DNA from 2 places in the Weizmannia sp. FSL W8-1119 genome. Region 2 is predicted to be linked to the other one. Evidence: a T-box and tRNA genes for the amino acid it is inferred to sense, from the RefSeq annotation. Region 2 holds a T-box; the other holds one or more tRNA genes.

Region 1 (6,462 bases), 1.8 Mb from region 2:
ACCTCACTGATCCCGACCGCGGCCCTGTGCCTTGTCCCCAGTTCCTTCGAAATAAACGGGCTCTCGGAAAGCGGCAAATAGCAAGCTGCGGCCGCCACTTTCCGCTTCTGGATTATGACGGCGCCGTCATGAAGCGGAGTGTTCGGAATAAAGATGTTAATCAAAAGTTCAGCCGATACAACAGAATCAAGCGGGATACCGGTTTCGATATAATCGCCTAATCCTGTTCCGCGCTCAATCGAGATCAGGGCGCCGATTCTGCGTTTCGCCATATAGCTGGTCGCCTTGACGATCGCTTCAACGAGGTGGGCCTGCTCATCTTCTTCCTGGCCGTTCGTTCTTGAAAAGAATTTTCCCCTGCCGAGTTGCTCAAGGGCCCGCCGCAACTCCGGCTGGAAGATAATAATCACGACCAGAAATCCGTATGTAAGTGCCTGGTCCATCATCCATGCCAGCGCCTGCAGCCCGAGCAAGCTGCTAAGGCTCCTGACGATGATGATCACAAAAATGCCTTTCAAAAGCTGGACCGCTTTTGTTCCGCGGATCACCATCAATAATTTATAGATGACAAACCAGACGACCAATATATCCACAATTTTGGAGAGATAGTTCCAGATGGGGAAATCAGCAATATGCATGACCCTGCCTCCATTAATTCATCAATCTTCATATCCTCTGTCTTCAACTGTTTTATTATATCATTTCCCGCGGCGAAATAGCAGCTTTTCTATACCTGGAAAAAGAAACGGGAACCGGATCCGGCCCCGCTCCAATATATTTATATTCATTTCAAATGCTTCCATGCATCCTGTCCTGCATCTTTTATTTTATACCAAATCCATTCAAAAACTTCATTAATTTCTTCTACATTTCCGGTAACGTCCCCCGCGGAGGCCATGTATTCATTTCCCCGGACCACCGTCACATTCCCTTCCACTTTCCCTTCAATCCGGAGATCGCCGTTTGTTACCGTAATGTCCTCTTTAATTACTTTTCCCTTCGGCACAATCGCGGTATGCCCCTGGACAATAATGTCTTTGTTTTTCGTTACGGAAAACTCGTCCGGGTTATGCCACTCGGAAAACATCGCGCCTGCCATTAAAATGAAGAACAAGCCGGCAGAGGCGAGAAACGGGTGCATTTTCAACCAGCGGCCCGCCCCGATCCGTTTTTTCTCCCTTGGAAGATTTTTCATGACGCGGCCTGTAAATCCGGGAGGCGCCTGGACATTCGGAAGGCTTTGCACGTAAAAGATGCTTTTTTGCAGCTCATAAAAATGCTGCCGGCACGCGCGGCATGTTTCCAAATGGTACTCGAGAATTTTTTTATGGTCTTCCGGAATGTCTTCATCTAAGTATTCATGCATATACAGTACAATTCTCTCAGAACATGCCTCCATATTTTTCCCTCCTCACAGCCTGCCTAATTGCTTTCGCAGCGCTTCACGCCCGCGGTGGATTCTTGTTTTTACCGTTCCCAGCGGAATGTCCAGCATTTCACTGATTTCATTTAAAGATAATTCTTCAATATACTTTAAAACGATAATAATCCGGTATTTTTCCGGCAATTTTAAAATTTCCCGCTGGATCATTTCCTGCATCTCAAGTGTCTCCACCTGCATATCCGGCAGCTTTTCCTCCGCCGGTACGATTGAGTAAAGGGTCAGCCCTTCCGTCCCGGAAATTTCCGCATCCAGATAAAAATCCGGCTTCTTCTTGCGGATCCGGTCAATACACAAATTAGTAGCAATCCGGTACAACCACGATGAAAATTTCCGTTCCTGCTTAAAACTTTTAATATGGATATAGGCGCGGATAAACGTTTCCTGCGCCAGATCCTCCGCTTCGGTGCGGCTCCCGATCATGCGGAAACAGATTTGGAATACTTTATCTTTATATAATTCAACGATATCATTAAAAGCATTTTGGTCACCCTTCATGACCTGCTTAATTTTTCGGTCTACAATTGCTTCCATTTTCCCCCTCCGCCCTGTGCGGTACGTTATTTTTACGATTTTCTCCTGAAAAGGTTTCAAAAAAAGTAATAAAATATTCAAGTCTATTGTAGCAAAGTTATGGAAAAAATGTTTAAATCTTTAGTAAAATGGATATAAAATTATTACAAATTTGAATACGAACGGGGAGTCAGGGATGAACCAGAAAAGCCAAGCCTTAATGTTGGAAATTGAGGAAAAAAGACGTGAAATGATTCAGCTCGCTTCGACCACTGCGTATTGGGACGACCAGGTCTTACAGGCAAGCAGGCATCTGGACCAGCTCATCAATCAATTTAACAAATTGAAAAGCAGTAAACTTCAGGGATAAGTGGACAGAACACCCATGGAATAGATTTAAATAAAAAAACGGCAAAGCGTCCATCATTTGCCGTTTTTTTATTTGCGTGCCGGGCACCAGCTAATAGGGGCTTTTTTTAAAGAAGTTTTTTCCCAAACAATGTTTCAATCAGGCGGACAGCTTTTTCTGCCGTTTGATTGCGGCTGTCAAGAATCGGGTTTACTTCAACAACATCAGCTGAAACAACGGCATTTGCATCGTGCAGTATCTCCATGGCGAGCCGGCTTTCGCGGAAATGAAGCCCGCCGTATACAGGCGTTCCCACACCCGGGGCTTCTTGCGGATCGAGCGCATCTAAATCGAGCGACAAATGAATGCCGTCCGTTCTTTCTTTTAAATAGTTAATGCTTGCTGCCATGACGCTCTCCATCCCAATCCGGTCGATTTCAGCCATCGTGTAAATTTTAATGCCCAGGTTGCGGATGAAATCCTTTTCCCCTTCGTCCAAATCCCGCTGCCCGATCAGGACAACATGCTCCGCTTTCAGTTTCGGAATATAGCCGTAAACGCCCGTTAAAGAAGCATGCCCGTACCCGAGGCTGGCGGCAAGCGGCATGCCGTGGACATTTCCGGAAGGGCTTGTCTCAGGAGTATTCATATCCGCATGCGCATCAAACCAAATGACGCCGAGATTTCTGTAATGTTTGCTGATGCCGGCAATTGTCCCAATGGCAATGCTGTGGTCGCCGCCAAAAATAAGCGGGAACCGGTTGCTTTTTACAATTTCATCTGTATGCTCTGCAATGAACTGGCTCGCTTTTGCAATCGTTTTTAAATTTCTTGCATTGACTTCGTCATCAGGGAGCTGCTCCGCCCTGCCAATTTCAATATTGCCCAAATCGGTAACCGCGCAGCCGAGTTTCTCGAGTCCTTCTTTCACACCTGCATACCGGATCGCCTGCGGGCCTAGATCTACCCCTTTATACCGCTGCCCAAGATCCATTGGAACCCCCATTATTGCAATATGTTTCTCCATCAGACTGTCCCCTTTCCTTCTCTCTATCTATCATTGTAAAATTGTTTTCCAATTGGCTCAACTGTACAAAATTCTGTATAATTATTCAAGAAAATGGAGGTGAGACTATTCATCTTAAAGGGGCCTTCCTTCACCAATCCAGAAAACCCATCAACCATCCGCCAACAACACTGGAGTTGTATTATAGAGTGAAAAATATTTACAGACAAATAAAAAACGCTCAAACCCTTTTATATCAAGAGGTTTGAGCGTTTAAACTTTAAGCGGAAGACGGGACTCGAACCCGCGACCCACACCTTGGGAAGGTGTTGTTCTACCACTAAACTACTTCCGCATATTTGTAGAATACCACATATTTTAAAAAAAGAAAAGAGTGAGCCATGCAGGATTCGAACCTGCGACCCTCTGATTAAAAGTCAGATGCTCTACCAACTGAGCTAATGGCTCGTAAAAATCTATATATCCATTGGCGTAACCAATTCAATAGAAAAGGCTGGGCCAGCTGGATTCGAACCAACGCATGACGGAGTCAAAGTCCGTTGCCTTACCGCTTGGCTATGGCCCAATTATCTATAGTATGAACCCTCTCACCAAAAAAATGCACCAAAGTGCATGCCCAAAAAATGAGATGGTGGAGGGGGACGGATTCGAACCGCCGAACCCTGAGGGAGCGGATTTACAGTCCGCCGCGTTTAGCCACTTCGCTACCCCTCCGTAAATGGTGCCGGCCAGAGGACTTGAACCCCCAACCTACTGATTACAAGTCAGTTGCTCTACCAATTGAGCTAGACCGGCATACAAATGGAGGATGACGGGCTCGAACCGCCGACCCTCTGCTTGTAAGGCAGACGCTCTCCCAGCTGAGCTAATCCTCCAAATATGTAAATGGTGACCCGTACGGGATTCGAACCCGTGTTACCGCCGTGAAAGGGCGGTGTCTTAACCGCTTGACCAACGGGCCAAAAAAATATAAGCTTCCAATCGGGCTCGAACCGATGACCTCTTCCTTACCATGGAAGTGCTCTACCTGCTGAGCTATGGAAGCATATGACTCCGCAGGTAGGATTCGAACCTACGACCGATCGGTTAACAGCCGATTGCTCTACCACTGAGCTACTGCGGAATATCGGGCCCGGCAGCGTCCTACTCTCGCAGGGGGAAACCCCCAACTACCATCGGCGCTGGAAAGCTTAACTTCCGTGTTCGGGATGGAAACGGGTGTGACCTTTCCGCCATCGTCACCGGACCTCAATGACAAAAATCATTATAACAAAGTTTCCATTGCTTATCAACAGGAATTATGTGATTCCCTGAAAACCGGATGGGAGAAAAAACTGTAAACGGAGAATGCGTTTCTAACTTTGAAAATGGTTCAGCGCCAGTGCCTTTGGTAAGGCACCTCCGCTTTTCTATTTGGTTAAGTCCTCGATCGATTAGTATCCGTCAGCTGCACGCGTCGCCGCGCTTCCACCCCGGACCTATCAACCTGATCATCTTTCAGGGATCTTACCAGTTAAACTGTGGGAAATCTCATCTTGAGGGGGGCTTCATGCTTAGATGCTTTCAGCACTTATCCCTTCCGCACATAGCTACCCAGCGATGCCTTTGGCAAGACAACTGGTACACCAGCGGTGCGTCCATCCCGGTCCTCTCGTACTAAGGACAGCTCCTCTCAAATTTCCTGCGCCCGCGACGGATAGGGACCGAACTGTCTCACGACGTTCTGAACCCAGCTCGCGTACCGCTTTAATGGGCGAACAGCCCAACCCTTGGGACCGACTACAGCCCCAGGATGCGATGAGCCGACATCGAGGTGCCAAACCTCCCCGTCGATGTGGACTCTTGGGGGAGATCAGCCTGTTATCCCCAGGGTAGCTTTTATCCGTTGAGCGATGGCCCTTCCATGCGGAACCACCGGATCACTAAGCCCGACTTTCGTCCCTGCCCGACTTGTAAGTCTCGCAGTCAAGCTCCCTTATGCCTTTACACTCTGCGAATGATTTCCAACCATTCTGAGGGAACCTTTGGGCGCCTCCGTTACCTTTTAGGAGGCGACCGCCCCAGTCAAACTGCCTGCCTGACACTGTCTCCCACCCCGGTAAGGGGTGCGGGTTAGAATTTCAATACAGCCAGGGTAGTATCCCACCGATGCCTCCGCCGAAGCTGGCGCTCCGGTTTCCAAGGCTCCTACCTATCCTGTACAAGCTGTACCAAAATTCAATATCAGGCTGCAGTAAAGCTCCATGGGGTCTTTCCGTCCTGTCGCGGGTAACCTGCATCTTCACAGGTACTATAATTTCACCGAGTCTCTCGTTGAGACAGTGCCCAGATCGTTACACCTTTCGTGCGGGTCAGAACTTACCTGACAAGGAATTTCGCTACCTTAGGACCGTTATAGTTACGGCCGCCGTTTACTGGGGCTTCAGTTCAGAGCTTCGCCTTGCGGCTAACCCCTCTCCTTAACCTTCCAGCACCGGGCAGGTGTCAGCCCCTATACTTCGCCTTGCGGCTTCGCAGAGACCTGTGTTTTTGCTAAACAGTCGCCTGGGCCTATTCACTGCGGCTTCCCGGGGCATACACCCCAAAAAGCACCCCTTCTCCCGAAGTTACGGGGTCATTTTGCCGAGTTCCTTAACGAGAGTTCTCTCGCTCACCTTAGGATTCTCTCCTCGCCTACCTGTGTCGGTTTGCGGTACGGGCGCCTTTCACCTCACTAGAGGCTTTTCTTGGCAGTGTGGAATCAGGAACTTCGGTACTTTAATTTCCCTCGCCATCACAGCTCCGCCTTGGCGCGAAGGATTTGCCTCCGCACCGGCCTAACTGCTTGGACGCGATCAACCAGTGTCGCGCTTGCCCTATCCTCCTGCGTCCCCCCATCGTTCAAACGGTGAAGAGGCGGTACAGGAATATCAACCTGTTGTCCATCGCCTACGCCTTTCGGCCTCGGCTTAGGCCCCGACTAACCCTGAGCGGACGAGCCTTCCTCAGGAAACCTTAGGCATTCGGTGGAAGGGATTCTCACCCTTCTTTCGCTACTCATACCGGCATTCTCACTTCTAAGCGCTCCACCGGTCCTTCCGGTCCGGCTTCAACGCCCTTAGAACGCTCTCCTACCACGGACACCAAACGGTG
Region 2 (6,462 bases):
TTCATTGGCGCCTTCGAAAGCTTTGTCAACCAGTTCTTTCGATGCTTTCGAAACTTTCCCGACAACCTGTTCTTTATTCGCAGGATTGACGGATACGAGCTTATCCTCTGTAAAAATCCGTTCTCCGTTTATTACAAGCGGGTACTCCTTCCCGAGTTCCGCACGCACTTTTTCAAGTGCCGCTTGAAACGCCTGTACGTTTTCAGGCTGGTTAAAATCCGTTAATGGTTCATGTTTAAAAGGCAAGACCAATGAAAAAACCTCCTTCATCCTCGTTCTGGCTTAATACCATGCAAGAATCATGCCAACTTCCGGAACATCCCTGTTTCCCTATATCCGCAAAAAAATAAACCGTTTTCTATGTACAATATATTTACACAATTGTAAATCGAATGTACAATACCTTTACACGACAAAGGGGAGGAAGACGGAAATGGCAAATGAACTGTCTTATTTGCAGGCGGTATTATCGGCGGAAAATGATGCGATTACGATCGTAAACGAAAAAAAGGAAGTCATTTATTGGAATGATGCCGCCGTCCGGACCTACAATATTCCAAAAGAAATGATCTTAACCAAAAAAATTACCGATTTTTTTCGCGATGATGATTTAATGGTGCTCAAAGTGCTGCGGACAAAAGCCCGTATCACCGACCAATATCATCGGCCCCGCCCCGACAAGCATGTCGTCGTCAATGCGCGGCCCATTTTTGACAACCGCGGCAGGCTGATCGGCGCGGTATCCGTGGAACGCGATATCACCCAGATTGTTAGGCTGAACGACAATCTCGTCTCCACTTCCATAGAACTGAATGAACTGCGCCAAAAAATGTACACAAGCTATGAAGAAACGCCTTTTTCCAAATTAAAGGGGAAAAGCCGCGCGCTCCGGGATACGATCCAAATTGCGGCGAAAGCGGCGAAAACGGATGCCGTCACGCTTATTCTCGGCGAGTCCGGCACCGGGAAAGAAATATGTGCGCGCGCTATCCATGAAGCAAGCGCGCGGAAAAACGGCCCTTTTATTCCGGTGAACTGCGGCTCGATCCCTTCCGCCCTGTTTGAAAGCGAATTATTCGGCTATGAACCTGGCACGTTTACGGGTGCGGAGAAAAAAGGAAAAGCGGGAAAAATTGAAGAAGCGGACGGGGGTACGCTGTTTTTGGACGAAATCGGCGAACTGCCGCTAGATATGCAGGTGAAGCTGCTGCGCGTGCTGCAGGAAAAAGTGATTTACCGCATTGGCGACGCTTCGGGCAGGAAAATCAATGTCCGTTTTATTGCCGCCACCAACCAAGACATTGAAAAAATGATGAAAGAAAAGACATTCAGGTCGGACCTTTATTACCGGTTAAATGTTATTCAAATTACGATGCCGCCATTAAGGGTGCGCACAGACGATATTCCTGTCCTCGCCCGCTACTTTCTGAAACAATTTGCCGTCCAGTACAAGATGCCTGAACCGGAACTCGCCCCTGATGCCCTTTCTTTCCTGCAAGCGTATCATTGGCCAGGGAATGTCCGGGAGCTCCGGAATTTAATGGAACGGATGGTGATCCTATCAGAAAAGCCGTTTATTGACCGCGCCTCCCTTCTCCGCTTTTTCCAGGGAAATGAAACCCAACCGTCCGGAAGTGCCATCCCGGAAAGCGGCACTTTGCCTGTGGAAAAAGAAAATATGGAAAAACAGCTCATTGAAAAAGCATTGCGCAAAGCAGGCGGGAACAAATCCGCCGCAGCAAAAGAACTTGGCATTTCAAGGGTCACCCTGTATCAGAAGCTGAAAAAATTTGGAATTGGGAGCTGACTTCCCCCGCCGGGAAAAACGAAGAAGGGCAAGCCGCGATCGGAGCAATAAAAAAGGGATGCACATTTCAGGCATCTTCATTGTGCATCCCTTAATATCCTCAATGTTTAATTAAAAAGTATTTTTTCTTCCCTCTTCTAATAACGGTAAATTCGCCGCCGATTTTGTCCTTTTCCTGCAACACAAACCCGAGATCCGTTACGCGGTCACCGTTTACGTAAATGGCGCCGTTTTGGATATCTTCGCGTGCCTGGCGTTTTGACGGGGAGATTTTGGCGGCAACGAGCAACTCCACAAGCTGCTTTTGTTCTTCGCTTTCAAGCTGGAATGACGGAACATCTTTAAATCCCTGCTTCATTTCTTCAGCCGACAGTTTCTTCACATTGCCGCTGAACAATGCTTCTGTAATATTCAAAGCCTGCTGCAATGCTTCCTCCCCATGGATCAGTTTTGTCATTTCCGCGGCCAGCGCTTTTTGGGCTTTGCGGAGATGCGGTTCGGTTTCAACCGATTTTTCCAGCTCTTCGATTTCTTCTTTTGGCAAGAAGGTGAAGTACTTCAAGTATTTTACGACATCGAGGTCAGCCGTGTTGACCCAGAACTGGTAAAACTCATATGGCGATGTTTTCTCGGCATCGAGCCAGACTGCGCCGCTTTCTGTTTTCCCGAATTTTGTGCCGTCCGCTTTTGTGACAAGCGGAATGGTAAGCCCGAAAGCTTTTTCTCCTTCCGGTTCGAGCTTGCGGATCAGCTCAAGGCCGCTTGTAATATTGCCCCACTGGTCGCTTCCGCCGATTTGCAGGCGGCAGTTGTATTGTTTATACAAGTTAAAGTAATCGACGGCCTGGAGGATTGTATATGTAAATTCCGTAAACGAAATACCGGTTTCAAGCCGTGATGCGATCGTGTCTTTTGCAAGCATGTAGTTGATGCCGATATGCTTTCCGTAATCACGCAGGAAAGTAACGAGATCCATCGAGCCGTGCCAGTCATAGTTATTGACCATGATGGCGCCTGACTCGCCGTCAAAATCAAAAAAGCGTTCCAGCTGTTTTTTCAATGCTTCGCCGTTTTGCTTGACCTTTTCAACTGTTAACAGCTTTCTTTCTTCCTTCTTGCCGCTCGGGTCGCCGATCATGCCGGTTGCCCCGCCGAGCACGACAATCGGCCGGTGTCCCGCTTGCTGGAAACGGCGCAGCGTCAGGTACGGGAGCAGATGCCCGATATGCATGCTGTCGCCTGTCGGGTCAATCCCGCAATACAGGGTCACTTTCCGGTTTTGAAGCAACTCCGCGAGCCCTTCTTCGTCTGTCTGCTGGTAAACAATTCCCCGCCATTTTAAATCTTCGAGTAAATCCATTTCAAACCACTCCTTTTGTGCCATTTCAAATGCCGGCAGCATTCAGGTTCCAGCGCCCGGCTTATATCCGGCGATAATGGGCAGGAACCTGTTGCTGCCTTCTTTTTCCTGTAAAACAGAAAAACGCCCCTCCGCCAAAACGAAGGGACGATTGTATCGCGTTACCACCCAACTTGAGAATTGCTTCTCCACTCATTTGGATAACGGCTGGGGGCCGTCTGCCGTATCCGGCAAAAGCTCCGGGGTGTAATTCGCCGCCTGCCTGTACCGGTTCGCACCAACCACCGGCTCTCTTGTATGCAGCAACAGGAAGCTACTTGATCCTTTCGACGCTTCATTCATCAAATTGTAAGTTATTTTTACCATATACATTTTGAAATGTCAACCTTGCCAAGCAGGCTGCACCAGCGCTTTCTTCAAATCCGGTAATGCCCATTTTAACCTTTCCTCATCCGGCAAAGGCCCTGTTCCGTCCCGAAGCACGCCTTCCAGCGTGTCTTCCCGTTTTCTTCCAACCCAAACCGTGCCTTTCCGATCGTATACACCCGGCAATCACCGGGCATGGGCGGCAACACCGGCAATCCGTTCCGGGCAGGTGTAAATATTCATCGACCCACCGCGGATAAAGCCGATCGTGGTAATGCCGAGTTCTTCAGCGGATTCCAGGGCGAGTGTGGTGGGTGCCGATTTCGATAAAATCACCTCGCAGCCGATTTTGGCTGTCTTCAATAAAATTTCCGAGGAAATGCGCCCGCTGAATGCAAGGATTTTCCCTTTTGTGGAAACCTGATTTTTCAAACAATATCCGTAAATTTTATCAAGCGCGTTATGGCGGCCGATATCCATCCGGCTGACAAGGATCCCGCCGGCATCGCACAGCGCAGCATTATGGACGCCCCCTGTTTTTTTAAACACTTCGGCATTCTCCTGCAATGCTTCCATCAGCCGGAAACAATCATCAACTGTAATCCGGACGTGCACACCGTCCATTTTTTTCGCCGCCAGAGCATCATTGACAAAAACAAACGCCTGCCTGCTCATTCCACAGCAGGAGGTGATATAACGTTTATTTTGCAGCTGTTCGTAATAAGGATTAAGATGATCGGTCCGGACATGGACGAATCCTCCTTTTTCATCCGTCCAGATGTCGCGGATATCTTCATAGCGCCGGACAACCCTTTCCGACACAAGATAACCGACCGCCATGTCCTCGATATATTCAGGTGTGCACACCATCGTCACCCATTCCTGCCCATTCACTTTTAATGTCACCGGGAATTCCGTTGCGACTGTATCCAGCGCCCGTTCGAGCCGCCCGTTCTTGAAACGGAGAATTTCCCTCTGCGTGTCCACATTTTTCATGGGTTCAACAGCCCCCTGTCTATAATGTTTTATTTTAAAGGAATCAGATTAAAAACAAAAGCCGCCCGCTCAAATAGGCAAAACACTCTGATGGTTTGTTCATTTTTGCATCAGATGCTAGAATAAAAAAAGAGAATAGTAGTTTTATTTTTGCAAAGGTTTGGTATAAGTAACAGAGTTGCCGGTTTTTTGTATTCTTTTCTGAAGGCCTGCCTTCACTGTTTGCAAAAGGAGGAAAAAAATGGAAACCAAATCGATTCACATCACGATTGATGGCCGGGATTATGAAGCCCGCCCCGGCGAGAAAATCATCGATGTGATCAACCGGAATGATATTTTTCATCCACAAATTTGCTATTACCCGGAAGTAGATCCGATCCAAACTTGCGACACGTGTATTGCGGAAGTGAACGGGGAACTGATGCGCACCTGTTCGACGGCGGCGGAGGACGGCATGGTGGTCCACCTCAGCGATGACCGGTCGGAAGCGGCCCGGCATGAAGCGATGGACAGGATTCTCGCCAACCACCTTTTATACTGTACGGTGTGCGACAATAACAACGGCAACTGCATCGTCCACAATACAACGGAAAAAATGGGCATCGAACACCAGAAATATCCGTTTACGCCAAAAACGGACGCAAGCGGGGTCGACTATTCGCACCCGTTTTACCGGTACGACCCGAACCAGTGCATCGCATGCGGGAGATGCGTGGAAGCCTGCCAAAATCTGCAGGTGAACGAAACGCTTTCCATTGACTGGGAAGCAGAACGCCCGCGCGTCATTTGGGATAACGGCGTTCCGATCAACGAATCGTCATGCGTTTCCTGCGGGCATTGCGTCACCGTCTGCCCTTGCAATGCATTGATGGAAAAATCAATGCTCGGCGAGGCAGGCTATTTAACCGGGCTTGAAGAAGACCTGCTTGACCCGATGATTGATCTTGTGAAAAAAGTCGAACCGGGTTACGGCAGCATTTTTGCCATATCCGAAATCGAAGCTTCGATGCGCGAACAGCGCACGAAAAAAACGAAAACCGTTTGCACCTTCTGCGGTGTCGGCTGCACATTTGAAGTATGGACAAAGGGCCGGAAAATTTTAAAAATCGAACCGAAGCATGAAGGACCGGTAAACGCCATCTCCACTTGCATCAAAGGCAAATTCGGCTGGGATTTTGTGAATTCCGATAAGCGGCTGACAAAACCGCTTGTCCGTAAAGACGGAAAATTTGTAGAAACGTCATGGGATGAAGCGCTCAGCGTGGTGGCAAGCCGGCTGAAAGAAATCCATTCCCAATACGGAAAAGATTCCGTCGGTTTTATTTCTTCTTCAAAAGTTACCAATGAAGAAAACTATTTGATGCAAAAGCTGGCGCGCCAGGTGTTTGAAACTAACAATGTCGACAACTGTTCGCGCTATTGCCAGTCGCCGGCAACGGACGGCCTGCTCAGAACCGTCGGCATGGGCGGCGACAGCGGCACGATTAAAGATATTGCGTCAGCCGGCCTTGTCATGATTGTCGGCGCGAACCCGGCGGAAGCCCACCCGGTCCTTGCGACCCGCATCAAACGGGCCCATAAACTGCACGGCCAGAAACTGATTGTTGCCGATATGCGCAAAAACGAAATGGCAGAGCGCGCCGATCTTTTTATCCATCCGAACCAGGGCACAGACCAGGTATGGCTGATGGCGGTGACAAAATATATCATCGACCAGGGCTGGCATGACCAAAAATTCATCGAGGAAAAAGTGAACTTTTTCGATGAATTTAAAGAAACGCTTGAAAAATACACGCTCGACTACGCTGAAAAGATTACCGGCATCCCGAAGGAAACGCTGGTCCAAATCGCCGAAATGATCCATCAGGCAGACGGGACATGTATCCTCTGGGGCATGGGCGTCACGCAAAATACAGGCGGTTCCGATACGTCC

What was found. The T-box of region 2 lies ahead of tyrS (tyrosine--tRNA ligase). A T-box ahead of a tRNA ligase gene usually reads a tRNA of that ligase, here a tRNA-Tyr.
Region 1: it encodes a tRNA-Tyr, which carries the amino acid that the T-box ahead of tyrS (tyrosine--tRNA ligase) is inferred to sense. The anticodon was not compared.

What each region holds. Positions count from the first base shown of each region.
Region 1 is NZ_JBBOZL010000001.1:182,668-189,129, reverse strand. Features, by position in the region: gene cdaA (diadenylate cyclase CdaA) at 1-638, opposite strand, end outside; gene NSQ19_RS01015 (zf-HC2 domain-containing protein) at 785-1,399, opposite strand; gene sigW (RNA polymerase sigma factor SigW) at 1,412-1,975, opposite strand; gene NSQ19_RS01005 (aspartyl-phosphate phosphatase Spo0E family protein) at 2,151-2,324, shown strand; gene rocF (arginase) at 2,431-3,330, opposite strand; tRNA gene NSQ19_RS00995 (tRNA-Gly) at 3,593-3,664, opposite strand; tRNA gene NSQ19_RS00990 (tRNA-Lys) at 3,705-3,777, opposite strand; tRNA gene NSQ19_RS00985 (tRNA-Gln) at 3,824-3,895, opposite strand; tRNA gene NSQ19_RS00980 (tRNA-Tyr) at 3,960-4,044, opposite strand; tRNA gene NSQ19_RS00975 (tRNA-Thr) at 4,050-4,125, opposite strand; tRNA gene NSQ19_RS00970 (tRNA-Val) at 4,133-4,205, opposite strand; tRNA gene NSQ19_RS00965 (tRNA-Glu) at 4,217-4,291, opposite strand; tRNA gene NSQ19_RS00960 (tRNA-Thr) at 4,303-4,375, opposite strand; tRNA gene NSQ19_RS00955 (tRNA-Asn) at 4,382-4,453, opposite strand; rRNA gene rrf (5S ribosomal RNA) at 4,461-4,576, opposite strand; rRNA gene NSQ19_RS00945 (23S ribosomal RNA) at 4,744-6,462, opposite strand, start outside.
Region 2 is NZ_JBBOZL010000001.1:2,028,563-2,035,024, forward strand. Features, by position in the region: gene pruA (L-glutamate gamma-semialdehyde dehydrogenase) at 1-252, opposite strand, end outside; gene NSQ19_RS09970 (sigma-54 interaction domain-containing protein) at 434-1,807, shown strand; gene tyrS (tyrosine--tRNA ligase) at 1,908-3,167, opposite strand; T-box leader at 3,308-3,506, opposite strand; gene fdhD (formate dehydrogenase accessory sulfurtransferase FdhD) at 3,720-4,529, opposite strand; gene fdhF (formate dehydrogenase subunit alpha) at 4,771-6,462, shown strand, end outside.